DNA from 4 places in the Pseudoalteromonas sp. SG43-6 genome. Region 4 is predicted to be linked to each of the others. Evidence: predicted binding sites of a transcription regulator. Region 4 holds the regulator's gene; each other region holds the start of a gene.
The links. Region 4 encodes LexA, which represses DNA repair genes until DNA is damaged. Its sites were predicted from a motif close to TACTGTATNNNNATACAGTA; they were not measured.

Region 1 (7,458 bases), on a different contig from region 4:
TAACTTCGCCTAACGCAATAAAAGCATTCATAATGCCCCATACAGTACCAAACAAACCAATGTAAGGACTGATAGACCCCACTGTTGCTAAAAACGATAAACTTGATTCTAATTTTTCGATTTCGCGAGATAACGCAACTCGCATTGAACGATGCGTCCCTTCCATTACAATGCTAGCACTTTGAAAAGAGTTTTTCTTATGACGAGCAAACTCTTTAAAGCCTGCTATAAATAATGCTTCAACGCCGGTTGAGCTACCGCTACGCGATGAGATCTCATTGTAGAGTTTACTTAAATCAATGCCTGACCAAAATTTTTGCTCAAATCGCTTAGTATTGGATAATGCATCCGAAATTGCTTTTTTACGCTGAAAAATAATTGCCCATGACATCACTGACATAGCTAATAATGCCAGCATAACTAATTGCACAAGAAAACTTGCTTCTAGAATTAAATCTAAAAAATTAAGCCCTGAACCCACATTAAACTCCTAATAAGATTTCTTGTATAAATAACATTTCATTATACGCTAGGTATATGACCGAAAAAATGGCCAAAAGTTGCAACTAGTGTATCTATTCAGCTCAGTACTGACAACGCTATTGCTGTGAATTAGCAACAAAAAACGTTGAAGAGCAGGCTGACTCCAGTTTTATAGCCTTGTTCGGCAATCTTGACGCAACAATTTAAGATTGTACTGCCGAGGTAAATACATGCTGGGGTGCTTATTTATAAACAAAAACTGTGTAAAACACCCTCTTTATTCACTCTTAATGAATAAACAAGCATAATTGACTATAAGCATAGTCATTGCAACAGTTTAACTAATCTATAAAAAAATCATTCAAACAAATAAAACATCACAAATTCAATAGATTAATATACGGCCGTGAATTTTATGAACAAAAATAAAGCGCTCATAAAAATCTTGCTATTAGTTTTTTTTATCTGAAAATTAAATTTTTCTAGTTTGAACAAAAACCAACTATTGCGTATTATTCTCCCATACCGAGCTAGCGCAGCAATGAATACTTCATTCAGCCCAGTTCTTTGCAATATGATTCTGATTTTTCGTATTGCTACGCTTAAAGTCTTCTTGATAAAACTTGATGAATTTAAGCAGTGTTACTTAGATTACTTCCTTCAACTTGTTGTTTGCCCGCATTTTATGCGGGCTTTTTTTTGCCTGCAAATCACGCACAGCACTACCTCGCTATGGCGCATACAATATCGTTTACAAACTTAACAGTATGTGAATTGCATTAGCCCAAATAACTAAATAATCTAAACTTTAAGTAATATGCTAATCACGCGATTAACTTAAACACAGCAAAATAGACATTTGAATAGTGGCTAAAAGAACAGTATAGAAGATGTATGAGGTGGGTTTGCAGCCATACGCACGCATACAGCTACAATAAATGTACTTTATTCTTGTTTGGGTAATAAGCCAAAGTGATGATAGGCGTTATCAGACACAATACGCCCTCTTGGCGTACGTTGGATAAATCCTTGCTGGATGAGGTAAGGCTCGATCACATCTTCAATGGTTTCTTTTTCTTCACCGATGGCGGCGGCTAAGTTGTCTAACCCTACCGGCCCCCCCATAAACTTTTCAATGATCGCGAGTAAATATTTACGGTCCATATAATCAAAGCCGCTTTTATCGACATCAATCATATTAAGTGCCAGCTCTGCCACTTCGGCATTTACAGTACCGTCTGATTTAACTTGCGTGTAATCTCGTACCCGGCGTAATAATCGATTAGCGATACGTGGCGTACCACGAGAGCGTTTAGCAATTTCAATGGCACCTTCATCACACATGGCTAAATTTAAATAATGAGCAGATCGCCCCACTATAGTTGATAAATCTGCCACCGAATAAAACTCTAAACGCTGCACAATACCAAAACGGTCTCTAAGTGGTGAAGTTAACGAGCCTGCGCGAGTGGTTGCGCCAATTAAGGTAAAAGCGGGTAAATCGAGCTTAATGGAACGAGCTGCTGGCCCTTCACCAATCATTAAATCGAGTTGATAATCTTCCATTGCAGGATAGAGTATTTCTTCAACTTGCGGGCTTAGCCTATGTATTTCATCAATAAAAAGTACATCGCCTTCTTCTAAATTGGTCAGTAGTGCGGCTAAATCACCGGCTTTTTCAAGCACTGGGCCCGAGGTTGTTTTAATACTGACATTCAGCTCATTCGCAACAATGTTTGCTAGTGTGGTTTTACCCAAACCCGGCGGACCAAATATTAATAAATGATCAAGCGCTTCACCCCGACTCCGTGCAGCTTCTATAAATATTTCCATTTGCTGTTTAACATGGGGCTGACCAGTATAATCGGCTAATAGTTTTGGTCTAATCGCGCGATCGACTACATCTTCATTACTTTGTTCAGTCGCATCTATTAAACGATCCGCTTCAATCATGGTTTACTCACAACATTGATTTTAGAGATTCTTTGATCAGAACCTCTGTAGACATACCAGGCTTGGCCACTGATTTTACTGTTTTTTGTGCTTGCGCCAATTTATAACCTAATGACACTAACGCAGAGATTGCATCATCTGCCGCATTATTAGCAATAAGTGCGTCAGATGCGGGCTCTATAACTGCATTATCACTAAATGGCGTGAATAAGTCATTACCCCAATCTTTTAATCGGTCTTTCATTTCAAGTACCAGGCGCTCTGCGGTTTTTTTACCTACACCTGGCAGTTTCACTAAACTGGTGGCATCTTCGTTATTCACACAGCTAACAAATTGCTTAGCCGACATCCCTGAAAGTATTGCTAATCCGAGCTTTGGCCCAACGCCATTGGCTTTTAATAGCTCTCTAAATAATGCTCGCTCTATTTTATTATTAAAGCCAAATAATAACTGGGCGTCTTCTCTTACTACAAAATGTGTATACACAATGGCATTTTCGCCAATGTTTGGTAAATCATAAAAACACGTCATCGGCATGTTAACTTCGTAACCAACACCGCTTACTTCAAGCAAAATTTCTGGCGGTTGTTTTTCTACTAAGATGCCATTTAAGCGACCTATCATGTTATTTCCTTAATCGTCCTCTAACGGTTTTACTGGCACTGCCCGCTAGTTTTATTAAATTTTGATCGGAATGAGCATGGCATATCGCAATGGCTAATGCATCGGCTGCATCCGCTTGCGGTGTGCCTGGTAATTTTAAAATATTTTTAACCATATGCTGCACTTGCGATTTATCGGCACCACCGTGCCCTACCACCGCTTGTTTAATTTGCCGCGCCGAGTATTCAAACACCGGTAACTCAGCCATTGCCGCACCAACAATTGCAGCCCCTCTGGCTTGGCCTAATTTAAGAGCTGAATCAGGATTATGCGCCATAAATACTTTTTCAATGGCAAAATGATCGGGAGAGAATTGTTCGATTAGTTGACTGATCCCTTGATAAATCATTTTTAATCGAATAGGAAACTCGTGATCGGCTAGTTTTATACAACCGCTTCCTAAATAAGTAAATTTAGCACCTTGATGGGCAATCACCCCATAACCGGTTAATCGTGAGCCAGGATCAATCCCTAAAATAATAGCCAATACTTGCCCAATCAGTGTAAATAGTTAAGTACGCTAATAATGCCAGAGCACTGTATAAATTACCAGTGCATTGTTGGCATAAAAAAGCCCGTAAAAACGGGCTTGTTTAATTGCTAACCTTTTAGGCTAAAGAGCGCAGTAACCCTTGGGTATTTTTACGCATGGTTCTAGCTATCATAAAGTAGCCCAGTGACGCCACAAACACACCACCCACTAATGGCCCTATTAACCAAATGTGTGGGTGTAACTTACCAGCTAAATCAAACATCTCACGTTGCACTATTAATAAAGCCACATCACTAACCAGTGCAGCGACAAAACCAGCAGCGCTGCCCAACAGTAAAAACTCATATAAAGTGGCATTTTTTATTAGCCGCCCTTTGGCGCCTAAGGTACGCAATATGACAATTTCCTGCATCCGTTCACCAAGGCTTGCTTGCACTTGCGAAATTAAAACCAAGCCACCACACATCACCACTATCGCCAGTACAAATCCAATTGCTAATGACACTTGCGAAATAGTAGAGCGTATTTGTTTGACAAAGCTGTCAACGTCGATGGCGTTGATTGTCGGGTAGGCACGTAGTAGCTCACTAAAATCGCGTTTTTGATCGGCTTCGATACGCACCGATGAAATATACGTCGCAGGAAAATCAGCCAATACATCAGGGCTTAATATAATAAAGAAATTAGGCTTCAAAGTAGCCCAATTAACTTTACGAACACTGGTGATTTTGGCATCAAATGACTGGGCGCCAATCAAAAATGTTAGCGTATCACCCAGTTTCACATCTAAGCGTTCTAGCATAGATTCTTCGATCGATGCTTCAGCGGTGGCATTGTCGCCAAACCACTGCCCGTCTATGATCTCATTTTGCACAGGGACTTGCTCTAACCATGTAAGGTTTAGCTCTCGGCCAATACCTGCGCGTGCTTCTTCGTCTTTCTTCTCGTTATCTTGTAATGAGACTTCGCGAGCAACTAATTCACCATTAACAGCGTTTACGCGACCACGAATAGTCGGATAGAACTCAGATACTTGAATATTTTTTTGCTCTAAAAAGCTTGTTACGTCTGGCAATTCAGTTTCGGTTATATTTACTAAAAAAGCATTCGGCGCGTCGCTTGGAAGTTGCGATTGCCAATCTGCGATCATATCGTTTTTCAGCACCACTAAAAATAACAATAGCTTTATTGCCAACGAAAAACTGATCAACTGTACCGCATTAGCATTGGCACGTTTTTGCAACGAAGCAATCGCTAATGACCAACTATTCCCCGGGCGCAATCCTAGTTTACGTCCGCTGCCAAAAATTAACCGAGATAATACAAACAGTATTGCAATCAAAATTAAAGTAGAGACAAACAAAATAGCGGTAATTTTAAGGTTATTACTAAACAACCACATTAATAAAAAGACTGTTAAGCCCGACATCGCTAAATGCACTTTACTTACTAGTAGCTTATCGCCTAAGTTACGGCGTAATACCCTAAGCGGTGGAATATCAAATAAATCTAATAATGGCTTGATTGAAAACATCACGGCACAGATAACGCCAGTACTAATCGCCACAAACCACGGTTTTATACCCGCTGCAGGAAGAGTATTGTTCATTGATTTAGCTAAATAACTAGTGGCTATCTCTTGTAAACCATAGCCAATGGCTAAGCCAAGTATGACCGACAAAGCACACACCAGTGATAAATGCAGTAAGTAAATTTTGCGAATTGTCGATCGGCTACCACCTAAGGTTTTCATCATCGCAACTGGGTCATATTGGCGTTCGCAATAACGCTTTGCAGACACGGCAATCGCCACCGCCGCTAAAATAATGCCCAATAATCCCGCTAATAATAAAAAGCTTTCAGCGCGGTTTAAGCTATTTGCAATCGGCGATTGTCTGTCTTTAACACCATACCATTGCTGATTTTCTTTCATTTGTGGTTTTAACCAGCTATAAAAGTCAGTAAGGTTACTCTCATCCCCTGCATACAACTGGCGGTAAAAAACACGGCTGCCCGGCTGGATCACTTCAGTTTTGTCTACATCTTGGTTATTTAACAACACACGACGACTACTTGAAAAAATATTAAATGGCGCATCTGGCTCTTCCACCAATACTTTTTCAATATTAAATTGCGCAGCGCCTAGCTCAACCGTATCACCTACTTTTACATTTAGTGCATAAAATACCGATTCACTAAACCACACATTACCAACAGTTGGCCCTTGCGTGGCCACTTCAACATCACCGGTTAAACTGCTTTTAACTTTTAGTTCGCCCTTAAGTGGATAATGCTCCGACACCGCCTTTACTGAGCTTAATTGCATTTCGTCATTAGCAAACAACATAGTATCAAAGTAAGTGAGCTGTGCGGTTTGTAAGTTGTATTCGCTTGCTGTTGTTAAATATTCACCCGGTAATTCATGGTTGCTTGCCAGTACGCGATCAGCGGCAATAAAGGCACTGCTTTTTTGTGCGATGCTTTGCCCTATGCGATCAGTCACCATAGAAAGCGTTAAAACCGTCAATACCGCCAACGCTATGGCCGCACAAATCACCGTGAGTTCACCACGGCGAAATTCACGGCTAAATAATTTTAATGCTAATTTAACCCACATTCGCCACAGCCTCATTGGTATTTTTAACTAATTGACCCGCTTCAATTTGTAACACATGCTGACACTTTGCTGCTAACGCCTCATCATGTGTGACTAAAATCAACGTCGTGCCATGAAGCTGATTAAGCTCGAATAACAGTGACTCAATTAACTTACCATTTTTGCTATCAAGATTTGCTGATGGCTCATCGGCGAATAAAATCTTTGGTGTGCCAATAAATGCGCGAGCAATCGCTACACGCTGCTGCTCACCACCAGACAATTGCGACGGATAATGCTCAATTCGATGACTTAAACCTACTTTTTCCAGTAGATCGAGTGCTTGTTGCTTGGCATTTTTTTCACCAGCGAGCTCTGCCGGTAACATCACATTCTCTAGTGCTGTTAAACTCTGTACCAACATAAATGATTGAAATACAAAACCGACTTTTGCAGCTCTTAATGCCGCACGCGCTTCTTCATCAAGTTCATGCAGTGGCTCACCATCTAAATAGATTGATCCCTGAGTCGATTGGTCAAGTCCTGCGAGCAAACTTAATAAAGTTGATTTACCTGAACCTGAGGTACCAACTACAGCAACTGAGTCTCCAGACTTGACATTAAAGGTGATGTCACTGAGGATGGGCAAATCCCCTTCAAGGGTATTAACCGTTTTAGAAAGACCTTTAACCTGAATGATATTTAATTGAGATAGCGCTGACATATGATGTATTCAATCCTACGTTTTATTTTCGTTTTACTATTAGTAATCAAACCACTTAGTGCGGCAGCTGACAACACAATTTTAATTTTAGGTGATAGTTTAAGCGCCGCCTACGGCTTAAAACAAGAGCAAGGCTGGGTTAAACTGTTACAAGATAAGTACGACAACGAGCAAGCGCCGATCCAACTTATCAATGCCAGTATCAGTGGCGAAACCACCGGTGGCGCACTGCGTCGTTTAGACGCCCTACTTAATGAGTTTCAACCGAGCCATGTACTTATAGAGCTTGGTGGTAACGACGGCCTGCGTGGCTTTCCAATTAAACGCCTAAAAGAAAACCTAGCCAGTTTAGTGAGCAAGAGCAAACAAGCTGATGCCAAAGTAGCGATTATGGAAGTACACATCCCGCCTAACTATGGGCCACGTTATACCGGATTATTTACCGCTAGTTTTGCTGAGGTTGCTGGTGCCACAAACAGCCATTTAATGCCATTTTTTATCTTGAATGTCGCTGCTGATAATAGCCTGATGCAAAACGACAACAT
Region 2 (7,458 bases), on a different contig from region 4:
AGAATTTGTGGTGGTGTTGGGTGCTTTTTCTGTGTCATTGGCATTAATTTGCTATCATGGCAGTTAGTTCAATAATAAACCCTATAAGATGAAATTCCTATGTTAAATTGGTCAAAAATCGATACTGTGCTGCTAGATATGGATGGCACTTTGCTCGATCTCCATTTTGATAATCACTTTTGGCTGACAGTGATCCCTGAGCAACTCGCTATCGCAAAGAATATTAGTTTGGCACAAGCCCAAGCGGATATATTAAAACGCTATCAAGCCGTTAGCGGTCAAATCCAATGGTATTGCTTAGATTACTGGGAACAACAACTTAATTTACCTATTATGGAGCTAAAATATCAGCATCAGCACCTCATTAAAATGCGTGAGGATGTACCAGCATTTTTAACATCGTTGCGAAAAGCGGGTAAAGAGTTGATTTTACTTACCAACGCACACCCGGAAAGTGTCATGCTCAAGTTTGAAAAAACCAATATTGATAACTATTTAGATGGTGTGGTGTCGACTCATCAATATGGTGTGAGTAAAGAGCAGCAAAGCTTATGGCAGCAAGTACAACTCGATTTAGGTTTTGATAAGCAGCGTACGCTGTTCGTTGACGACAGTTTAGCGGTACTAAACGCCGCAAAAGAATATGGTATTGGCCATTTATTGGCGGTTGCAAACCCAGATAGTAAACAACCGCACAATGAAATCAGTGACTATTTGAGCGTCACTGATTTTCGTGACATGCTGCCTTAATTTTTAGGGTAGCGAGCCTCTAAGCCTTGATATACAAGCTTTGCAAAATCAGCATGTTCCGTATTCAGGCTTTTAACGACCTCAACTAAATGCTCGTTATCTTCTTTGCCATGCCATTCTTTAATGTAGCTACCATCTTTATAACCATGATCTTGGCGGAAAAAATTAAGCGTATTTTTACCTACATAGCCTCGATATAAATCATCAATATCCATACCTATTTGCGCCATACATCCAGCGAAGGCTGCGGCGTTAAAGGTTTTCTCAGCGACGGCTGACGCGGCGAGAATTTCTAACGTTTGTTTGAAATCATCAGCTTGTTGCGGTGCACTTAACTGTTGTTCCAACTGCTTAGCAAGCTCTAAATAACTGGTCTCACCATCAATGCGTAACGATAAACCGAAGTGAAAAATATCAACCAATTCTAAAATAACTTGCTCGGTATCTGGAGTTTGCTTTTTCCACCATTTCCAACCGTAATGATCAAGCATTTCAGCGCATTCAACCCAAATAGCGCGATACCATTCAAAGCCTTGGCTAAACCATTGATCATGAACTTTGGTGTTCATGGCATTTTGCATTTCTAGCATCACCACTAGTTTGTTTAAATTGGCAGACATATCTCTTCCAGTTACTATTTTAATTGCCGTAATAATACAGATAAATACTCTTCGATGAAATCGATTCTACGTACTGATTGTGGTTAATACGCAGAGGTCGCTAACACAAATATTGCCAATATAGCTAAGGGCATTTCATTACGCGGCACCCGAGGATATTTTGCTAACTGAAAACTGACGGCTACCTGCCTGTAGTAAATTCTTGCCATGAATTAATCAGGTCTACAAAATCTTCAAAACCACAGCCGCTACTTAAACCATTTTCTTCAAGCATCAGTTCATCGTCTTGATAAGCAAATAAATCTTCAGAGTCTTGATGCAAGGCATGGGCTTCAAAAATGGCTTCATCTTTATTTAAAATCAAATCAATTTCTTGACCTTGCAGTGTCAGCGGCTCGAAACTTCTAGCAACTGAGGCGATTAAAGCCTGCACCATGGCGATTTTATCTTTACCGATTTCTTCATTAAGCCAACGGCCAATAACAGCATGTTCACTGCTAATTTTGATACGTAAGCCACTGATTGGATCACGTATAAACTGGTATTCCATAAGGTTCCCTAAATACAACTAATGATCGGGATTATACCCTAGTCAGCTATGAATAAATAAAGCCAGATACAAAAATAGCGCTAAAAAGCGCTATTCTTTGAAGTGATACAGCTACCGATAAGATCTAAACCGCGCGGCATCAATGATTGCCCAAATATAGACGATCGGCAGTAATATAAAACCAATCGCAACATAAATAAGCGCGCCACTAATAACCCACGCTAGGAAGAAACCAATTGCCGCCATGATCCGGCCTTGAACTAACTGCCCTAAACCTGGGAAAAATATATTACAAATCGCTGCGATAACATTACCGCCTGAACCTTGCTCTGCCATGTTAACCTCAATTATTAATTTAATTTTATTCTTATCTACTTACATTCTTCATGCCAATTATTTAGTTATTAAAAATCAATATGTTAAAATCAACGGTAATACGAAGAACTAGCTAAAATCGTGATTTTTACTAAATATAAGTCAAATTGGCGATATCACTTCACACCATTGATCTAGCTTAGCTAAAAAATGACTATAAATGAATCATTAAGTTTTTAAAGCCTTTAGACTATGTATTAAATTAACTGGTTATAAAAACAGTATTTTATTTAGCCTAACAAAAACACCTGTTATACTGCTTTTAATATTGATTGAAAAGGCGTGATGATGGACGTTTCAGAATTACTCGACGGTTTAAATGATAAACAACGGGATGCAGTTGCAGCCCCACTCCAAAATATGCTGGTGCTTGCTGGCGCAGGCTCTGGGAAAACTCGAGTACTCGTTCATCGTATCGCATGGTTAATGCAGGTTGAGCAAGCCTCCGCTTATAGTATTTTTGCAGTAACCTTTACCAATAAAGCAGCTAAAGAAATGCGCACGCGCGTTGAACAAGCCCTTCAAGCACCAGTAGGTGGTATGTGGATTGGTACTTTCCATGGCTTATCACACCGTATTTTGCGCGCCCACCATCGCGAAGCAAACTTACCAGAAGCGTTTCAAATTTTAGACTCTGATGATCAACTTAGAATGATCAAACGCTTATTAAAAGCCATGAATATTGATGACAAAAAATGGCCTGCAAAACAGTTTGGCTGGTATATCAGCGCCAAGAAAGATGAAGGTCTGCGCCCCAAAGATATCCAAGCTTACGACATCAACGAACAAATGATGCTTAAAGTTTACACCGCTTATCAAGAAGCATGTGATCGAGCCGGATTAGTTGATTTTGCCGAAATCTTATTACGTAGTTTTGAAGTACTAAAAAATAATCCAACCTTACTACGTCACTACCAGCAACGTTTTGCCCATATGCTAGTAGACGAGTTTCAAGATACCAACACCATTCAATATGCATGGCTTAAATTATTAGCTGGCGATACCAACAGCATCATGATCGTAGGTGATGATGACCAAAGTATTTACGGTTGGCGTGGTGCTAAAATTGAAAACATTAAGCGCTTTTTGACCGATTTTAAAGCCGAAACTATTCGCCTTGAACAAAACTATCGCTCTACTGCCACGATTCTAAAAGCGTCTAATGCACTTATTCAAAATAACTCAGACCGAATGGGTAAAAGCCTCTGGACTGATGGCAATGATGGTGAACCTATTTCTGTTTATGCCGCTTTTAACGAATTAGACGAAGCGCGCTTTGTAAGCAGCAAATTACGCAGCTGGTTAAACGCTGGTAATGCCCTACAAGATGCGGCGATTTTATATCGTAGTAACGCGCAATCGCGGGTACTTGAAGAAGCCATGTTACAAGAAGGCTTGAAGTACCGCATTTACGGCGGTATGCGCTTCTTTGAACGTCAGGAAATTAAAGATGCGCTGGCATATTTACGGCTCGTAGGTAATCGTCAGGATGATGCTGCATTTGAGCGAGTGATTAACACTCCTGCTCGTGGCATTGGCGATAAAACCTTAAGCCATATTCGCGATTGTGCGCGTAGCGAATCATTGCCATTATGGTACGCCGCCAAAGCCATCGTAGAACAACAACATTTATCAGGACGTGCGGCGACGGTTGTTACTAAGTTTGTTGAACTGGTAGAACATATTGAAGATAAAATTGGTGACCTCACTTTAGAAGAGCAAGCGAAATACGCTATTCAAACATCTGGTTTAATGGCGATGTATCAAGCAGAAAAAGGCGAAAAGGGCCGCGCCCGGGTAGAAAACTTAGAAGAGCTGATCAGCGCCTGTGGCCAATACGAACTCCCGGAAGATGAAGAGTTTAGCTCACCACTGCAAGGATTCTTGGCTTATACCTCACTGGAATCAGGTGATGGCCAAGCTGAAGAACATGAAGATGCAGTGCAAATGATGACGTTGCACTCAGCGAAAGGCTTAGAGTTTCCACTCGTATTTATGGTTGGTGTTGAAGAAGGCATGTTCCCATCTCAACAAAGTAATGAAGAATCAGGTCGGTTAGAAGAAGAGCGTCGTCTTTGTTATGTCGGCATGACTCGCGCCATGGAAAAACTCTATATTAGCCATGCCGAGAGCCGCCGTCTTTATGGTCAAGAAAAGTACCACAGTCCATCACGCTTTTTACGTGAAATGCCTGAAGATTGTATTGAAGAAATTCGTATTAAAACTCAAGTATCGCGACCACCCGCAGCAGGACGATTTAGCTCATCAGTTAGTCATGCCGTATTTGAAGAAAGTGGCTTTAGCTTAGGACAACACGTATTACATGCAAAATTTGGTATGGGAACGGTTATTAATTACGAAGGCAGTGGCGCTCAATCTCGCGTACAAGTGAATTTTGATGACTTTGGTAGTAAGTGGTTAGTAACTGTTTATGCACGACTACAAGCCATTTAACTCGTTAATAAGTAATATCCTACCGCAAATTGCCTATGCTAAACATAGGCAATTGCTACTCATTACTGGCGAACAAAACTGGTGTTATCAACAGGCTAATGAGTTACTCAAGCAACTTTGCCATCCGCTTGTTAAGGTATTATCAACTAGTGGCGAACTCACTGACAGTAGCTGGCCTGAACATACTCATCAAATTCTTGGCCAAGAATTTCAGCATGTTATTTATGACGGTTTTAGTGGCTTAGTGCCAGACAAATTTGCCGCTCTTAGTGGCACTGTTCAGGCTGGCGGTTTATTTATTGTATTGTTGCCAGAACTTGATGATTTACACTATTGGTGTGACCCAGCACTGACCGCCTTTCAATCATTTGCTCAACAACAACAGCAGAGTTATTTTAACCAACGCTTGGCACGCTTACTCCAGAGTAATTTGTATCTGCACCTCAGCCAACAATCAGGCTGGCAAACGTTACCAGAAACAAGCCAGCTAGCAGGTAAAATAAACCTAACTGAACAGCAATTTTGCATCGAGCAAATCATTAGAACTGCCAACGGTAGAGCCAATCGCCCTTTATTGATCAGCGCCGATCGTGGCCGTGGAAAATCGGCGGCTTTAGGGCTTGCTGCTGCAACACTTAACGATAAAAAAATACTCATTTGTGCACAGCAGTTTAACGCCCTACACAGCTGTTTTAAACACTTTGCCGCAGCACGAGGATTAAGCTATCAAACTCGGGATAAACAACTCGCCAACTTGCATTATATCGCACCCGATCAATTACTAAATGAACTACCTGACTGTGATGTATTGCTGGTTGATGAAGCTGCTGCGATCCCAGTACCATTATTAATTAAAATGCTCACGCATTATCCCCGCATTATATTTGCCAGCACTATGGTAGGTTATGAAGGGAATGGCCGCGGGTATACTTTAAAATTCAAACGTTACCTAGAGCAACATTATAAAAATATGCATAGTGTTACTCTAGAGCAACCAATTCGCTTCGCAGCGAATGATCCGCTAGAACAGCATATTTGTAATTTGTTAGCACTTGATGCCGATTATCAAGATATTACACTAGACCCCAGCGCTCTGCTCTATTCTGAACTGACTCCCCAACACCTTGCTGAAAATGAAGCACTACTGCGTCAAGTCATTGGGCTATTAGCATTAGCGCATTATCAAACTAGCGTGAATGACTTGCGCCACTTACTCGACGCGACAGAGCAACGCATCTTTGTATGTCAGCAACAAGGCGTTATTATTGCAGTATGCCTAATTGCGATTGAAGGCGGTTTAACCGCAGACTTGAGTCAACAGGTTGTTAGTGGTCAACGTCGCCCACAGGGGCATTTGATGGCGCAAACATTAGCACAGTTAAGTGCTAATGCTGACGTACTAACAAGGTTGTGTGCTCGTGTTGTGCGCATTGCTGTAGCTCCATCACAGCATAGTAAATGTATTGGCTCACAACTTATTGCTCATTGTGAACGGCAACTAGCATCGAGCTGTGACTGGTTTGGAGCCAGCTTTGGCGCTAATGCGAGCCTACTCAAGTTTTGGCAAATGGCGGGGTTTAGTTTAGTTAAACTAGGCTTTATGCAAGATAAAGCGACTGCAGAACATGCAGCTCTTGTGGCTAAAAGTTTAACTGATCGCAGCTCGCTAATTAAAAATCTGAAAACTGATTTTCAATCAGACTTTGCATTGCAACTACTTGATCATTTCAATCAGTTAGATCAACAATTAGTCGAACAAGTACTGCGTGACTGTGCTCAACATAACGCTGATAACATCCAAGATACACGTCTAGCTGCATTACTAACAACAGATTACCAAATTTTTACCATCAAACCTTTATTATGGCGGACACTTTGGTGCACACCAAGCAGCTTATCTAATTGCGATGAAAATACCAAATGTCTTTTTATTAGACTAATATTACAAAACTGGTCATCACAAAAGGCACAAATAGTTTTACAGATCCGTGGTAAAAAATCACTCGATAAACTATTCAAACAGGCTGTTACTAATTGGTATGAACAATACTTACTTAAAAAATTACCTTAGCGTTCTTTTCTTCTTTTTATTTTCACATAGCAATTTCGCCTATGCCGAGAACAAGCCAGCGATAAAATTAGGCATGTCTACCGCGTTAACAGGACCTGCCAAACAAATTGGTGAACAACTTTACCTAGGTAGTAATATCTATTTTAACAAGCTAAATAAAAACGGAGGTATCAATGGAGCACACGTAGAATTAATAGTCGCCGACGATGGCTATGAACCAAAACGCGCAGTAAGTAATACTCGTCACTTTATTTATCGAGACAAAGTAGATGCGCTATTCGGTGCAATGGGAACTCCAACAAGCTTTGCTGTTTTACCAATCCTTGAACAACTGCAAATTCCATATTTAATGCCTTACAGCGGCGCTAAATTTTTGCATTATCAGCCAACAATTAATGTATTCAACATAAGAGCTAGCTACGATGATGAAGCTGACGAGCAAATAAAATACCTAGTCGAAGAAAACAATCACACACGTATTGGATTTTTAATTCAAGCAGATGAATTTGGTCTTGTAGTAGAATCTGGATTGCGAGAATCGCTCGCCAAACACAATCTAAAGCCAGTTAAAGTCGCGCGCTATCAACGAAACAGTAATGAGATAATGAGCGCCTTAGAAATACTAAAAGCCAGTGGTG
Region 3 (7,458 bases), on a different contig from region 4:
TAATTATTGATCAACACTTATTTACTCCTGTAATAACTTGGGTACTGACATTTGAAGGGCAATTACAGTTAGTTATGTTTTTTGTCGCTAATGGCCTACTCTCGATGGTCAGTGATAATGTGTTTGTTGGCACTGTTTACATCAACGAAGTAGCGGCGGCTTTAAAAGCAGGACAAATTAGTCGCGACCAATTTGATTTATTAGCAGTAGCAATTAATACTGGTACTAACTTACCAAGTGTAGCCACACCGAATGGACAAGCTGCATTTTTATTCTTACTAACATCAACACTTGCTCCCGTATTACGTTTATCTTACGGGCGTATGGTTTATATGGCACTTCCCTATACCATTGTACTTACGGTTGTTGGTTTAAGCTCTACATATCTAGGGCTTAGTGAGGTAACTGATTTACTCTATCAATGGGGTTGGATTGAACACCACAGCGCAAGCTTACAAAGTATAGGAAGTTCAGGGCATTAAATATCCAAACTCTGGACAGTAAATCCCTTAACCCATATTTAGGTTAAAGAGTAAAAAACAAAGCTGCTTCGGCAGCTTTTTTATTGTTACAAATCATATTTATCCTTGCGCCTAGTTTAATGACTAAGTCATAATTCATCTACAAATTATAGATTGGATATTTTATGACTTGGTTAGCAAATTTAGCCCAACAGCGCAGTGCTTGGTTACTGCTCGCTTTTAGTGCTTTTATTTTTGAAGTAATCGCATTGTTTTTTCAATATCAAATGGGCTTAGAGCCATGCATTATGTGTATTTACCAACGTACTGCCATGCTGGGGTTATTAGCCGCAGGGTTACTCGGTGCAATTAAACCCACGAATGTAATATGCCGTCTAACAGCATTTTCTGCATGGGCAGTTGCCAGTATTTGGGGTTATTTAATTGCACGCGAACATATCGATATGCAAACTACCACCGATCCTTTTGCGTTTAGCTGTGAATTCGAACCTAATTTCCCATTACCATTGCACGAATGGATGCCACATTTTTTTGCTGCAACAGGTGACTGTGGCAACATCGATTGGCAATTTGCAGGGCTAAGTATGCCGGCGTGGATGGAGATCATTTTTGCCGCATTTACTCTGATACTAATGGCCGTTGTAGCAAGTCGTTTAATAATTAAAAAGTCGCTGTGATGATGGCATTATTTTCAAGTCAAGTAACGCAATTAAAATCGTTTAAAATACGTCAACGTCAGCAAATAATTGCGATTGCAGTGAGTATGTTAACTCCAATGCAAAAAATCAGTTTGCGTATTATAAAGCTGGTTTTATTGATCCCAGTATTTCTATCATTAGCGTATGTTGAAGGTTGGTTGTTACTTCCAGCTTTACTTCTGGCCGGGTTAAGCTACCCGTTGTTAACCACTCCAGTCGAAATTCAATTCTCTAAACGCTATTTAAGGCACGCTATTAAGCAATTTGAGCAGGGCGAATAATTCGCCCTGCTGATTTTTAGAATGTAACTTTGCCATCCAATTTAGCGACTAATTTATCGCCAATACCTTTCACCTGCGCTAAATCTGCAACAGACTTAAACTTGCCTTGCTTGGTACGGAAATCAATTATCGCTTGCGCTTTTGATTTACCAATACCCGGCAGCTGAGTAAGCTGTTCGACTGTTGCTTGATTCACATTGACTAACTGAACTTTCTTCATACTTTCAGCAGTCTCTGTTTTAGTTACAGCTGCGCTACTAGGCAATGAAATAGCTAAGCCAAGCACTACCACTATTAAAGTTAAAAACTTCATGTTTCTCCTCCATGATATCCATACGTGGACTCAATTAATAGTTGATTTTAATGCCTTCACTTTTGGACTACCTCCAAATAAAGTCATACTAAAAAAGTGCGACTATTTAAATAAAGTAAAGTTGTACCTCTTTGTCAAATCCTAGTAGTAAAAAATAAAAATGTTCACTTGCAAAAAGACCAATAAACAATTACTGTACATAAAAACAGTAATCAATCAAGGTGAACTTGTTATTCACCAAGCAAATTGGCAGGAGAAATCATGGCTGTTGTTGTTAAATATGTTGTAGAGAGAAACGGAGTCGAGCGTATGACGTTTACTACTAAAAAAGAAGCTGACGCGTATGACAAAATGCTTGATATAGCAGAGTCGCTTGAGGTTATGCTTGAGAAAGTTGATGTGCCACTAAGCGAACAACAAATCGAATCGCTCGCACTTGAGATTGCTAAAAGTAAAGACGACTTTATGAATGTACTTAAAGGCGGCAAAGAGGCAATACAGAAAACACCTACGGCGAAAGTAAAAAAAGAAAATGTAGCGTCGATTAAAGCCAGCGCAGATAAAGAAGCAAGCTAAAAAATTACAAGTTAACTTACTAAAAAAGGGCAATTAATTGCCCTTTTTTAGTTATAAAAATTACTACCCGTTATAGCCCTCGTTCAACTTCATCAAATAATTCGGTGATCTCTTTATTTGGTGGCGCTGTTGATAAGCTCACTGTAATGATTGCAATTGTTGCAAGTATAAAGCCCGGTATAATTTCATAAATGATACTGCTGAGGCTCTCACCATTTATAGTGATTGGCGCGTATATCCAGATCAACACTGTCCCTGCACCCACAACCATGCCACTGATCGCACCTTGTAGATTCATTCGCTTCCAATACAAGCTAAGTAATACTAACGGGCCAAACGCAGCCCCAAAACCAGCCCATGCATTACTTACTAAATCTAAAATAGAACTATCGCGATCATAAGCCAAATAAATAGCAAATAATGCAACGAGTAGTACACTAATTCGCCCAACTAAAACCAGCTCGGTTTGTGATGCATCACGGTTTAAATAAATTTTATAGAAGTCTTCAGTCAAAGAGCTTGAACAAACCAATAACTGAGATGAAATAGTACTCATAATCGCAGCTAAAATAGCAGCAAGTAAAAAGCCGGCAATAAGTGGATGGAAAACCAATTCAGATAATACTAAGAATATCGTTTCTTTATCGTCAATCAGCATTTGATTTTCGATCATGTAAGCGGCACCAAATAGTCCAGTTAACACTGCACCAATCGCTGATAAAGTCATCCACGACATACCAATACGACGCATAGTTGGCATATCTTTCACTGACCGTACTGACATAAAACGTACTATGATATGCGGTTGACCAAAATAACCTAAGCCCCATGCCATTGCAGAAATAATAGCGATAGTTGAACCACCAGCAAACCAATCTAACATATTAAGCGAGTGGACTTCGCTCTCTTTCGGAGCGCTTAACAGCAAGTCATAGCTGGCATTAGCAAGTGTGTCTAACACTGGCTGGTCTAGCATCGTATAAGTAACAATAGGTACAGCAAGTAGCGAGACAAACATAATGCAACCTTGCACAAAGTCAGTCAAACTAACAGCTAAGAAACCACCAAACAATGTATAGAGTACGACGACTCCGGTTGTCACATAAAGCCCTGTTTCGTAACTCATCTGAAATGAGTTTTCGAATAATTTACCGCCAGCGACAACGCCTGAAGAAGTATAAAGTGTAAAGAAAACGATGATCACGATTGCCGAGATGACTCGTAATATATTTTTATTATCAGCAAAACGATTAGCAAAGTAATCTGGGATGGTAATCGAGTCATTCGCTTTTTCAGTATAGACACGTAGCCTTGGCGCGACTAAAAAGTAGTTTGCCCAAGCACCAAGTACTAAACCTATCGCAATCCAAACTTTACTTAAGCCAAATAGATACATAGCACCGGGTAAACCCATAAGTAGCCAACCACTCATGTCCGATGCACCTGCAGATAGTGCAGCTACAGCTGGTGATAAACTTCTGCCACCCAACATATAACCCGACACATCGGCGGTAGACTGCTTATAAGCGTACAAGCCAATACCTAGCATTACGATAAAATACGCAGCTAAAGAAATAATCATTCCAGTTTCCAAACTCGCCTCCAACTCTGAAGTTAAAACCTGGCTTTCAATCCTAATAATGACTCATAAATCAATACTATATAAAGTCATTATTGGTGTAAAAACCAACCTAGAACTTGACTATATCACGCAAAGGGTGAATAACTCCACTTACTGAGGTAGCCAAGTAATGATATAAGGTGGAGTTGTTTTTATCTGATGGTTAATTATTTAACTACAGAACATGGTAATTAATACTTAATTACCTTAGGATTAGATCGATGATGTATCAATTAATTAATACTATAGCATTGATATTCTAAATATAATTAATGCTATTTATGCTGTTTTATCTTATATTGCCCAAGTAATCGCTTAACTGATGTGGACCCGCTGTTTATGTATTTTTATGCTGCACGCCAACCAATTTTAGATCGAAACAAACAACTTGTAGGGTATGAGCTACTCTTTCGTGATGGCGTTGATAATGTATTCCCTGATATTGATGGTGACGAGGCAACCACTCGGCTAATTGAAGGTAGTCAATTCAATTTTGGTTTAGAAGATCTCACCGATAATAAACCAGCGTATATCAACTTTACGCTTGAAACATTACAAAAAGGCTACCCAACTCTGCTTGGTAAAGATCAGATTGTTGTAGAAATACTCGAAACAATTCAACCTGGGAAACGCTTGCTCGCGATCGTCAAAGACTTAAAACAAAAAGGTTATACGCTCGCGCTGGATGATTATATTCACCAGCCTGTATGGCGTCATTTTTATCCTTTTATTGATATTATTAAAATAGATTTTATCAATTGTGACGTTGACACTATCCACACCATAATCGAAGAAATTAAACCTTATCCGCATATAAAATTATTAGCAGAAAAGGTAGAAACCTACGAAAAGTATCAATTAGCATTAGATCTTGGCTTTACTTACTTTCAGGGGTTTTTCTTTTCCAAACCAGAAATGGTGCAAAGTAAAACCTTGCCGCCATCAGAGATAGCTCTTGCCGAGCTGCTTTATGAGACATCCACTGTTGAAGTCAATTTAAAGAAAATTACCGACGTATTTGAGCGAGATGTAAACCTCTCTTATAAATTATTACGTTATAGTAATTCAGCGGCATTTAAGCGCAGAGCTGAGATCAGCACCATCAAACAAGCACTAATTGTGCTAGGTGCAGCAGAAATTAAAAAGTTTTTATCCTTGTTGTTTGCAGCTCAAGTTGCTGGTGATAAACCCGCAGAGTTAATACGCTTATCGTTAACCAGAGCACGCTTTACTGAGTTGCTAGCTATAAACCATAATAAACTCAAAGATACGGGCATGGCTTTTTTAACCGGTATGATGTCATTAATGGATGCCATATTAGATGAAGATATGCAAAGCGTGATGAAAAAGCTACCATTATCCAACGACATAAAGTTAGCATTATTAGAGGATCAAGGTTTACTGGCACAATATCTGCGCTTAGTAAAATTATACGAACAAGCCAATTGGCAAGGTGCAAACGCGATTAAAGATGAGCTTGGTCTTGGCGCTGGTAAAGTGCCAGATGCGTATCATGATGCCGTTAACTGGGCTAATGAACAAATGAAAGTGCTGGCAGGATAATAAATAATACCGTAAATAACAATGCCAGCTTAGACGCTGGCATTTTTATTTAACCTGAAAATACACATTAAAGGCTTTCTAAAAAGTCTTCATCAAAATCGTCGGGCTCTTTTTCAACCGGTGGATTACCATCATACAACTCATATAACTGACGTTGAAAGTAAATGTCTTTCATAAAAATATACGGATCGAGTGACTCATTCAATAAGCTTTCTTGTGGTATTAAAGAAGCCCGAGCTTCTACAGCCTTTAACGCAAACACCAATACAGTTTGTGGCGTGGTTAAGGCAATTTTTGGTAACACATAGCCATCAACCACTGCACCCGTTAGGTTACGCGCTGTTGACGGTCCCATTCCCGGTAGCATTAAATAAGCACCGTCGCCTATTCCCCATACCCCCAGAGTTTGACCAAAGTCTTCATCGACAATATTCAAACCAAGCGATGTCGCAACATCAAATAAGCCAAAAATACCCACAGTTGAATTAACTAAAAACCGCGCTAAGCTCACGCCTGCGTTACCCGCTTTACCTTGTAGCGTGGCATTAACTACATCAGTTGGTGCACTAATGTTGCCAGTAAAATTGACGATACTACGGCGCACCGGTGTTGGTGTTACGGCCACATACCCTACCGCAACAGGGCGCAGAACATAAGCATCAAGTACATCCATATTAAAATCATACATTGGACGGTTAAATGATTGTAGTGGATCTCGCTCATCTATTTTTTCGTCAGGCACTTGCGCGCATCCTGCTAGCACCAATAGCCCAAACAAAACTAAACTCTGTCTTAACATCTTTTATCCTTAAGGTATTAATTCATTGATAAGTAAATCGTAAGCCTTGGTTTGGCTACGTTCTAACACATCTGAACGCCCTTCCAACTCACCCGTTGAAGGCATTACTGATGCATCCTTTGAAATGCGTGCAGTTAAAATAATTTTATCAACGCTTGAAAGCGTTAACCCTGCGACCATAGCATTACTATCACTTAACTGTACTTCAATTGGAAAACTATAATCTGTTAATTTTACCACTGCGAGCGGCATTGGCGGACCATTGGCAGCTTTTGCAAATACGAATAAGGTACCTTGGATTGGAAGCTTGTCCGCAAGCTGTGGCGCAAGATTAACGGTAACTTTGATAGCACTCATTTTAGCTGCGTTATTATCCTCGCCACTGCCCTGCTCAGCTTGTGGTTGCAATGCAGGTGCTAGTTGTGTGTTTTCAGCTGTAATATTTTGTTCAATTTCAGTAATTCGCTGAGCAATCATGTCATAGCGAGTATCTTGCTCATCCATACTCTTTAAAAGCACTTCGAATGCTGCTTTTGCTTGCAACCAATCATGACGCTCATAAGCAATTAACGCTAACAATGAAATAGCATCAAGGTTAGTTGGATCGTCTTTGAGCACTTTAGAGAGCATACCCGCAGCGCGCGTCATATTTACATCACTGCCTTCAAGTAATAGTACTTGGCTGTAACTGATCAGCACAGGCATGTTGTCAGGATCCATGCGTAGCACTTTATCAAATGACTGTTGCGCCATGTCGTATTCATTCAATGACATTGCAACACGACCGAGTAGCATCCAAGCCACTTGATCATCACCACTTTGCGCAAGTTTAGTGCGTAGCCCTAACGCAAACGCTTGTAATTCATTTTGGGTTAAAGGTTCGCCTTGTTGCATCACGGCTCGTTCACCATAAACTGCTAAATTATCCATGGCGCTGTGCCAGTTCTGCAACTGTTGTTGTGAACCAGTTGCGGTATAAAATACAGCGGTAAAAGCGATTAAAAATGCACTGCCTGTTAATGCAAAAATACGGTTATTGCCTCTGCTCATCAGTGATTTTTCAGGCGATAACTCATTTAGTAAACGACGTTTGAGCTCAATCACAGACTCATCATGGTTAACTTG
Region 4 (7,458 bases):
TTGCATAGCGGTACCTGGGCGACCATGAAGCACGACATCAATATGATCTTTAATATCTCCTAATACTACCGGACTGCCTTTGAGCGCAGGGAAAACCCCCGGTAAGCCCATACCTGTTGGTTGGTGACACGCAGCGCAACTGGCCATATAGACTTGCTCGCCGAGTGTCATTAATTCTTCTTTTGGTAATGTTTGATCTAATAAGGCAGCATCAGCAATTGCAGCGTTTGCTTTTGCCTGCTTAGCTTCGCTCAGCCAGTTTGCAAATGCTTGCTCAGATTTAGCTTCAACCACCACAGGCATAAAGCCATGATCCTTTCCGCATAGTTCTGCACATTGCCCTCGATAAATGCCCTCTTCATTAATTCTGGTCCAAGTTTCATTGATAAACCCAGGGTTAGCATCTTTTTTCACTGCAAAATCAGGCACCCACCAAGAATGAATAACGTCGTCTGAGGTCATTAAAAATCGTACTTTTTGATTAATTGGCAACACCAAAGGTTTATCAACCTCTAGTAAATAGGTGCTTGATTTATCTGCTTGGTTGGTAATTTGTTCTTGCGGGGTAGCTAAAATAGAGTAAAAAGAAACATCTTCTCCCATATACTCATAATGCCACTTCCATTGAGAACCAGTAATTTTAATGGTGAGATCAGCCTTACTGGCGTCTTCCATCGAAATTAAGGTTTTAGTGGCGGGAACAGCCATGGCAATTAAAATCACAAATGGGATTGCCGTCCAAAGGATTTCAACTTTAGTACTTTCATGAAATTGGGCTGGTTTTGCCCCTTTAGATTTACGGTGGTGGATCAGTGCCCAAAACATCACGGCGAACACGATGACCCCAATCACACAACATATAATAAATATTGTCATGTGCAGCTGATAAACATCATTACTTATATCTGTTACGCCCTTACGCATATTAAACTGGCTATTAGCCAATACTTGCTGCGGTAGAACAAACAATATAAGCCACAAGGTAGAGCTCAATTTACCCATGTGACGGCTCCTTTAAATGCTATTGCAAAACGCAAAGCGAAAAGGCGGCACAGCTTTATTCGCGCCAATTCGTTATTTTTTATTGTTACTGAATATTAACGCAACCCTAAATTATGCTATTGAGCAAAATTGTTAGACTTTTAAAGTAGCTGTTAACACAGTGTATTAACCAATTAGTTAAAAAATGAACAATTAGCAAGTTTTAAGAGCAATTAAATTCTTTTTTGGTGCATAAATAACAGCTAAAAATCAGCGCGTTATTTTGTAATTAGGGATAATATTAGAGGGCTAAAAGTAGCTGGTAAGTAGATTTGATAGGGCTTAGGACGCTATAGCTAAGTATAAAATCTAGCCATTAAAGCGGTAAAAAATTAAATGCACCAAACTTCACCAATTTGGTGCAAAATATAGATCAAAAAATTTACATCCAATCAGCGTTGCGGATCACCCCAACAGCCAACCCTTCAATATTGAAAGATTCATGTTCAAGATCCACTTCAATCGGTGAAAATTCATCATTTTCAGCATGTAAAAAAACTTTTTTACCTGCTTTTTCAAGGCGTTTTACTGTTACATCGTCATCAACACGGGCAACCACCACTTGGCCATTTTCAGCAACTTGAGTGCTGTGTACTGCCAATAAATCGCCATCCATAATACCAATGTCTTTCATACTCATGCCTTGCACACGCAGTAAAAAATCAGCAGCCGGTTTAAACAAGAGTGGATCTATTTTGCAATGACTTTCAACATGCTGCTCTGCCAAAATAGGCTCACCAGCGGCAACTCTGCCTATTAGAGGTAAACCAAGTTGTTCCGGCTCATCCTCTTCAACTAACTGAATACCTCGACTAGCACCGGGCTTCATTTTAATAACGCCCTTTTTCGCTAATGCCTTTAAATGTTCTTCCGCTGCATTAGCACTTTTAAAACCTAACGTTTGCGCAATCTCAGCACGGGTTGGCGGCATACCGGTATCTTTAATAAAAACTTTAATAAGTTCGAGAATTTGAGCTTGGCGATTCGTTAATGGGCGCATACAACTGGTTTTCCATACAGTACATTTAACTGTGAGTATATACAGTTATCTGAAAATCGCAAATATAAATTGGCTTAAAATCGCGCCGTTAATAACAAGCTCATACTATTTAAACCACTTCCAGAATCTAGCGCAGATCCAAGACCAAACTTTAATGCTACATGTTGATTAAACCAATATTGCGTTTGCAGTTCATAGTTGTCTTTTAGATTTTTCTGATTACGAATATTAGCAACGACTCCCACTGACCATGCTTGATTTACATAATAAACCGCCTGCCCCTGCACATAACGATAACGCCCTGCCAATTGCTTTAGCTCTAAATCCCAACCTTGATTGCTAACTATATTTGTCCAACGAACATAAGGAGCATAAGTCCATTCAACCGCGACTCTTTCATTATCTTTGCCAAACCACATATCATGGCGCTCTAAGCGACTGTAATATACATTGAACCCTAGTTGTAACTGCTCATTCATTTGCTTACCAACAGCGGCACTCACTAAATAATCAGTATTTTGCCAATAGCTATTATCTTCACAGAGGCGCTGCGCGCTGGCACTAATAACTAATCCTGCGGGACCATAGATGGCAGCATCGGTATTTAAATAGCTAAAATCATCATTAGCAAACCCACCAATAGCATAATTATTGACTTGATTTAAATACGCTTTTAGCTCGTATGGACCAGTCAACGATTCAAGATCTTGCGCAAAATATCGATACCGTGCGCCTAAAAAAGATTCATCTAAACCAGCTAAATCGGTAAAACCAATATCGAGTTGATGTTGGGTACTAGCAACAGCCTGCGGCTGAGCAACAAGGCTCATTAATAATATTGCACCACATCCAAATACCTTTACTTTCATCCTTAAGATCCATTAACAGTTAGATAATATAGGTACATTTTATCTATTTTTATGATCTTAACTGTAGGAAAATGTTTAAAAGTGTAGACTGATTTAGTAAATAACTTAGTGAGGCAGGCAGATGAGTATTTGGTATCAACCGATCACCCTAGCACAATGTAAGCAACTTGATGACGGCATAAGTGGTCAAGGCACATTGATGAAAACCATGGGCATTGAAATAAGTGAAATAGGCGATGATTATTTAGTAGCAACGATGCCCGCGATCCCAGCTCATCATAACCCTATGGGTATGGTGCATGGCGGCGCAAATGTTGTACTTGCAGAAACGGTGGCGAGTTATGCTGCAAACTTTGCTGTTGATTTTACAAAGTTTTATTGTGTTGGCCAGGAGATCAATGCCAATCATCTAAAAGCATCACGTAATGGTATATTAACCGCGATAGCAACACCACTACACTTAGGCAAGCGTACATCCGTATGGGAAATAAAAATCACCAATAGTCGTGGAGAACTGTGCTGCGTATCAAGAATGACCGCAGCAATTGTAGAGCGAAAAGGCTAACTTGAAAGTGGATAAATTGTAATTTCAATACCTGCGCCAATAGCAGAAATACGCAATAAAGTATCGGCACTGAGCGCTTGATTAAAGCATTTTGGCGAAGTGCCTGATTCAAAGCCAATATCAAAGGTGCGCTTTGAGCATGATAACCACTGCTTTAATGCATTGCGTGAGCAAGATTCAATTAACTCACATAAGTGGTTAATCGCTTTATCTGGTGAGATAACGTCTTCATTAGACTCAATACGTGCTAGTTGACGGTACTCATCTTTATCGTAATGCAAAACCACAGCACTTTTTTTTAAGTCTGCAACTAACAAACTAATATCTTGCTTTGATTCAAGCTCTAGATCTACATTTAAAAATTGAATTTCCGACATTGTTTCATTTTTACCCTGCGTTAATAACAACGCAAACTTTAACCTAATTTTGCGTATATACCAAATCTAGAGTAGCTAGTTTTATTTTGTTGATGCGACAATTTGCCACATTGGCAAACTCAATATAATTTATAGAATACCGCACTAATAACAAACAGGTAGTCACTATGGATAAACGCATTTTTAAACATGCGCGTAAGTTTCACAAATGGTTAGGTTACTTATTAGCGCTACAAATTTTTGCATGGTTACTCGGTGGTTTAATTATGAGTGCTATACCGCTTGAAAAAGTTCACGGTAAACATTTAGCTGCGCGGCAATTAAATAACCCATTCAAACAAGCTGATTATCTAGCCTCAGTTGATAATATCGTTGCAAAAATTACTCAACCAAGACAAATTAGTTATAGTCACTTTTTAACAATCCCTACCATTATTGTGAGCAACAGTAACGGTGAGTACAGCTTTAACGGAGTTACTGGCCGTCCTTTGGTAGCACCGAGTAAAGCGCAAATTATTGCCAATGCCCAAGCTCATCTATTAATCAATGCGCAAGTAACAGACGTGATCAAACTAGCTAAAGGTACTAGCGAAGTTGGCTTTAAAGAAAATATTTGGCAAGTAAATTTTGACGATACGTTTAACACCACACTATATTTATCCGCTGATAGCGGCCAAGTTATTACTGTTCGCAGCACAATTTGGCGAATTTTCGATTTTTTCTGGATGTTACACATAATGGACTATGAGCAACGTGAAGATTTTAATAACCCATTATTAATAAGTTTTGCAGCCAGTAGCGTATTGTTTTGTTTAACTGGCTTTATTTTATTACTACAGAATATCCGTTTTAGAAAACGTACTTCCCGTCGCCCAAGTAGCTAACCTTACCTTAGAGATGAGTTAAAATTCCCACTACATCACACAGTTAAGCGATTTACTTTTTGAATAATCGCTCTAAACTAGCGCTTCCTGTAGTTCACTAAAGTGATTGGATATGCCGCATTTAATTATTGCGCTGGTATTGTGTTGTGTGAGTTTTAACCTTTATGCAGAACAATTCACCAGTTTTTACAGCGCAAAAAAACACCTCATCAAAACCCTTCCTGATAACGCCACCAGCCTCTATTGTGGCTGTAATATTAAACGCCAAGGTAAAAAACTGGTGCCCGACCCAAATGCATGTGGTTATGTGCCTCGCAATGCGGTTACTCGTTCAGGCAAACCAAATGCGCGCGCAACTCGGATTGAGTGGGAACATATTGTGTCTGCATGGGAATTTGGTCACCAGCTACAATGCTGGCAAGATGGCGGCCGAAAAAATTGCATTAAAGTCAGTGCGCAATTTCGGAAAATGGAAGCTGATATAAATAATCTCGCTCCGGCAATTGGTGAAATAAACGCAGACCGATCTAATTACAGCTTTGGCATGATTGCAGGTAATGCAAGCCAATATGGTCGCTGCCAGGTAAAGGTAGATTTTAAACAGCGTGTGGTAGAGCCGCCCTTTTATGCACGAAAACGCATTGCCGATGCTTATTTTTATATGCAAAAAACCTATGGTTTAAAAATTTCCGACAAGCAACAAAAATTATTTACCGCATGGCAAAACCAAGCTTTAGCAGCGAAAAATAGCAATGCTGTACTTTAAGTAGCCAAAACCATAAAAAAGGCGCATTTCGCGCCTTTTCACTTAAAACCTGCATTTAGTTTCGTCATTAAATATCTTGATGTGGGCCAAACACCTCGTAGTGAATACGCTCAGCAGCGACTCCTAATACGAGTAATTGCTGTTTAATTGCAGCCATAAACCCCGTTGGGCCACAGATGTAGAAATCACCTTCTTCAAGCGGTAGCTGCTCAGCAACAGCGCTGACATTCATCAATCCAGTAAACTCAGCTCCCTCGCCACCTTGATTAAACCAAGTGTAGTAATTTAATCGAGTATGCGCCGCGGCTTGCTCCGCCAAAAACTGACTAAATGAATGCTGCAGGATATTTTCACAGGCGTGTAAATAGGTGACCGCTTGATTCGATGTATCACATAATAATGTTTGTAACATTGCCAGCATCGGTGTTTGACCAACGCCCGCAGAAATTAATACCACAGGTTTTTTATTTGCGCGTAAAAAGAAGTCTCCAGCCGGTGGATAAAGCTCCACAACGCTGCCCACATCAAGTGAGTGCAAATAATTAGATACAATCCCCGCTGCTGGCAATAACTCTTTTTTCACGCTAATACGGTAATTTTCACCATTACTTTGCTGAGAAATAGAGTATTGGCGTATCTCACTATACTGTGTATAAGCTGGTTTTACTTTGATACCTAAATACTGCCCTGGTTTATGAGTCATTACCGCTTTACCATCGACTGGCACTAAAGTAAAACTGGTTACTAACTCTGATTCAGGCTGTTTTTTAGCAATAACAAATGCTCTAGTACCCGACCAGCCACCGTGGTTATTTTTACTGTGCTCGTATAGCGCCGCTTCTTCGGTAATACAAATATCAGCAAGTAGTGCGTAAGCCTCACGCCATGCATATTCAACTTCAGCTGTAAATTGCTCAGGGAGCAATTCTTTTAAAGTGCCAATCAGGTGTCCGCCAACTATTGGATAATGCTCAGGTAAAATATGCATGCTGGTATGCTTATGATTAATGCGTGCCAGCGCCTCTTTTAATACGGCTAAATTATCAATATTTTGAGCATACGCAGCCAAGGCATTAAATAATGCAAATTGCTGACGGCCACTACGTTGATTGGCCATATTAAAAATATCCTGCAGCTCAGGGTTATGACTAAACAGCCGGTTATAAAAATGCTCCGTGACAACGGTGCCCGCCTGCGCCAATAAAGGCGCTGTGCTTTTTACTATTTCAATGGTTTTATCAGATAACATACAACTTCCTTTAACCACGACGCCCATCAACACGACGCCGCGTTAAAATAGGAATACAGTGGAATAAGAACAATAAAAATGCCACGATCCACAGTACAGCACTCAGCTGCCATGCGATGTGTGGCCCAATAACAACAGGTAATAACGAACGAATAATTGCTGCAATAAACACTAAAGCAAACGCCACAGCCATAAAGTGAGGAATAGTTAAAGGGCGGCCAGTATGACCATGAGATACCCGCGTCATCATCGCTAAGATCATCATGCCAATCGTACCTATAGTGATCATATGCAGCGCGTCTTTAAACAAAATAACCGAGCTGTAAAAACTCAGCGCAAGCAATACTAAACCAAGCCCAAGAGCTAGATAAGAGAAGTGCAACGACCATAACAGTGGTACTTTGAGTATTTGATTATTCCACCACAACAATGAGCGACTTAAATGCACTACAGCAACAACAGCCAATGCCCAACCAGGATTAACGCTTGCTATAAATAATTGGCTGATAAAATAAAGCGCGACAGCAAACAATGAGCTGTAAAGCAGCACTTTATCTAAACGAGGAGTACGCACTTGCTCCGCTAAACCAAGACCACGAGCAGTAAAAAAAGGTAATACCCGCCCAGCCACCACACCGACAAGTAAGGTCATTACTAGTACTGCGGTATCGGCGACTGCCAATGCAAGTAGCATGTTTTGTTGTATT

Region 1: the regulator LexA is predicted to act here: its motif matches at 3,636-3,655, upstream of ruvC (crossover junction endodeoxyribonuclease RuvC).
Region 2: the regulator LexA is predicted to act here: its motif matches at 2,500-2,519, upstream of uvrD (DNA helicase II).
Region 3: the regulator LexA is predicted to act here: its motif matches at 1,966-1,985, upstream of H5201_RS03880 (YebG family protein).

What each region holds. Positions count from the first base shown of each region.
Region 1 covers NZ_JACJEZ010000037.1:1,073-8,530, forward strand. The annotation lists gene tolQ (protein TolQ) at 1-481, opposite strand, end outside; gene ruvB (Holliday junction branch migration DNA helicase RuvB) at 1,429-2,436, opposite strand; gene ruvA (Holliday junction branch migration protein RuvA) at 2,444-3,061, opposite strand; gene ruvC (crossover junction endodeoxyribonuclease RuvC) at 3,063-3,587, opposite strand; gene H5201_RS15380 (ABC transporter permease) at 3,709-6,210, opposite strand; gene H5201_RS15385 (ABC transporter ATP-binding protein) at 6,200-6,913, opposite strand; gene H5201_RS15390 (arylesterase) at 6,914-7,458, shown strand, end outside.
Region 2 covers NZ_JACJEZ010000043.1:35,017-42,474, forward strand. The annotation lists gene nudE (ADP compounds hydrolase NudE) at 1-38, opposite strand, end outside; gene yrfG (GMP/IMP nucleotidase) at 100-750, shown strand; gene H5201_RS16840 (dUTP diphosphatase) at 747-1,370, opposite strand; gene H5201_RS16845 (YacL family protein) at 1,552-1,920, opposite strand; gene H5201_RS16850 (hypothetical protein) at 2,032-2,256, opposite strand; gene uvrD (DNA helicase II) at 2,584-4,749, shown strand; gene H5201_RS16860 (GNAT family N-acetyltransferase) at 4,727-6,820, shown strand; gene H5201_RS16865 (ABC transporter substrate-binding protein) at 6,894-7,458, shown strand, end outside.
Region 3 covers NZ_JACJEZ010000006.1:44,845-52,302, forward strand. The annotation lists gene nhaB (sodium/proton antiporter NhaB) at 1-482, shown strand, start outside; gene dsbB (disulfide bond formation protein DsbB) at 647-1,159, shown strand; gene H5201_RS03870 (DUF6170 family protein) at 1,159-1,461, shown strand; gene H5201_RS03875 (ComEA family DNA-binding protein) at 1,478-1,774, opposite strand; gene H5201_RS03880 (YebG family protein) at 2,036-2,350, shown strand; gene putP (sodium/proline symporter PutP) at 2,421-3,932, opposite strand; gene H5201_RS03890 (EAL and HDOD domain-containing protein) at 4,311-5,534, shown strand; gene H5201_RS03895 (VacJ family lipoprotein) at 5,602-6,333, opposite strand; gene ccmI (c-type cytochrome biogenesis protein CcmI) at 6,343-7,458, opposite strand, start outside.
Region 4 covers NZ_JACJEZ010000009.1:21,337-28,794, reverse strand. The annotation lists gene coxB (cytochrome c oxidase subunit II) at 1-1,002, opposite strand, end outside; gene lexA (transcriptional repressor LexA) at 1,424-2,041, opposite strand; gene H5201_RS05605 (hypothetical protein) at 2,116-2,910, opposite strand; gene H5201_RS05600 (PaaI family thioesterase) at 3,032-3,475, shown strand; gene H5201_RS05595 (hypothetical protein) at 3,472-3,852, opposite strand; gene H5201_RS05590 (hypothetical protein) at 4,020-4,736, shown strand; gene H5201_RS05585 (endonuclease) at 4,849-5,502, shown strand; gene hmpA (NO-inducible flavohemoprotein) at 5,570-6,751, opposite strand; gene H5201_RS05575 (NnrS family protein) at 6,762-7,458, opposite strand, start outside.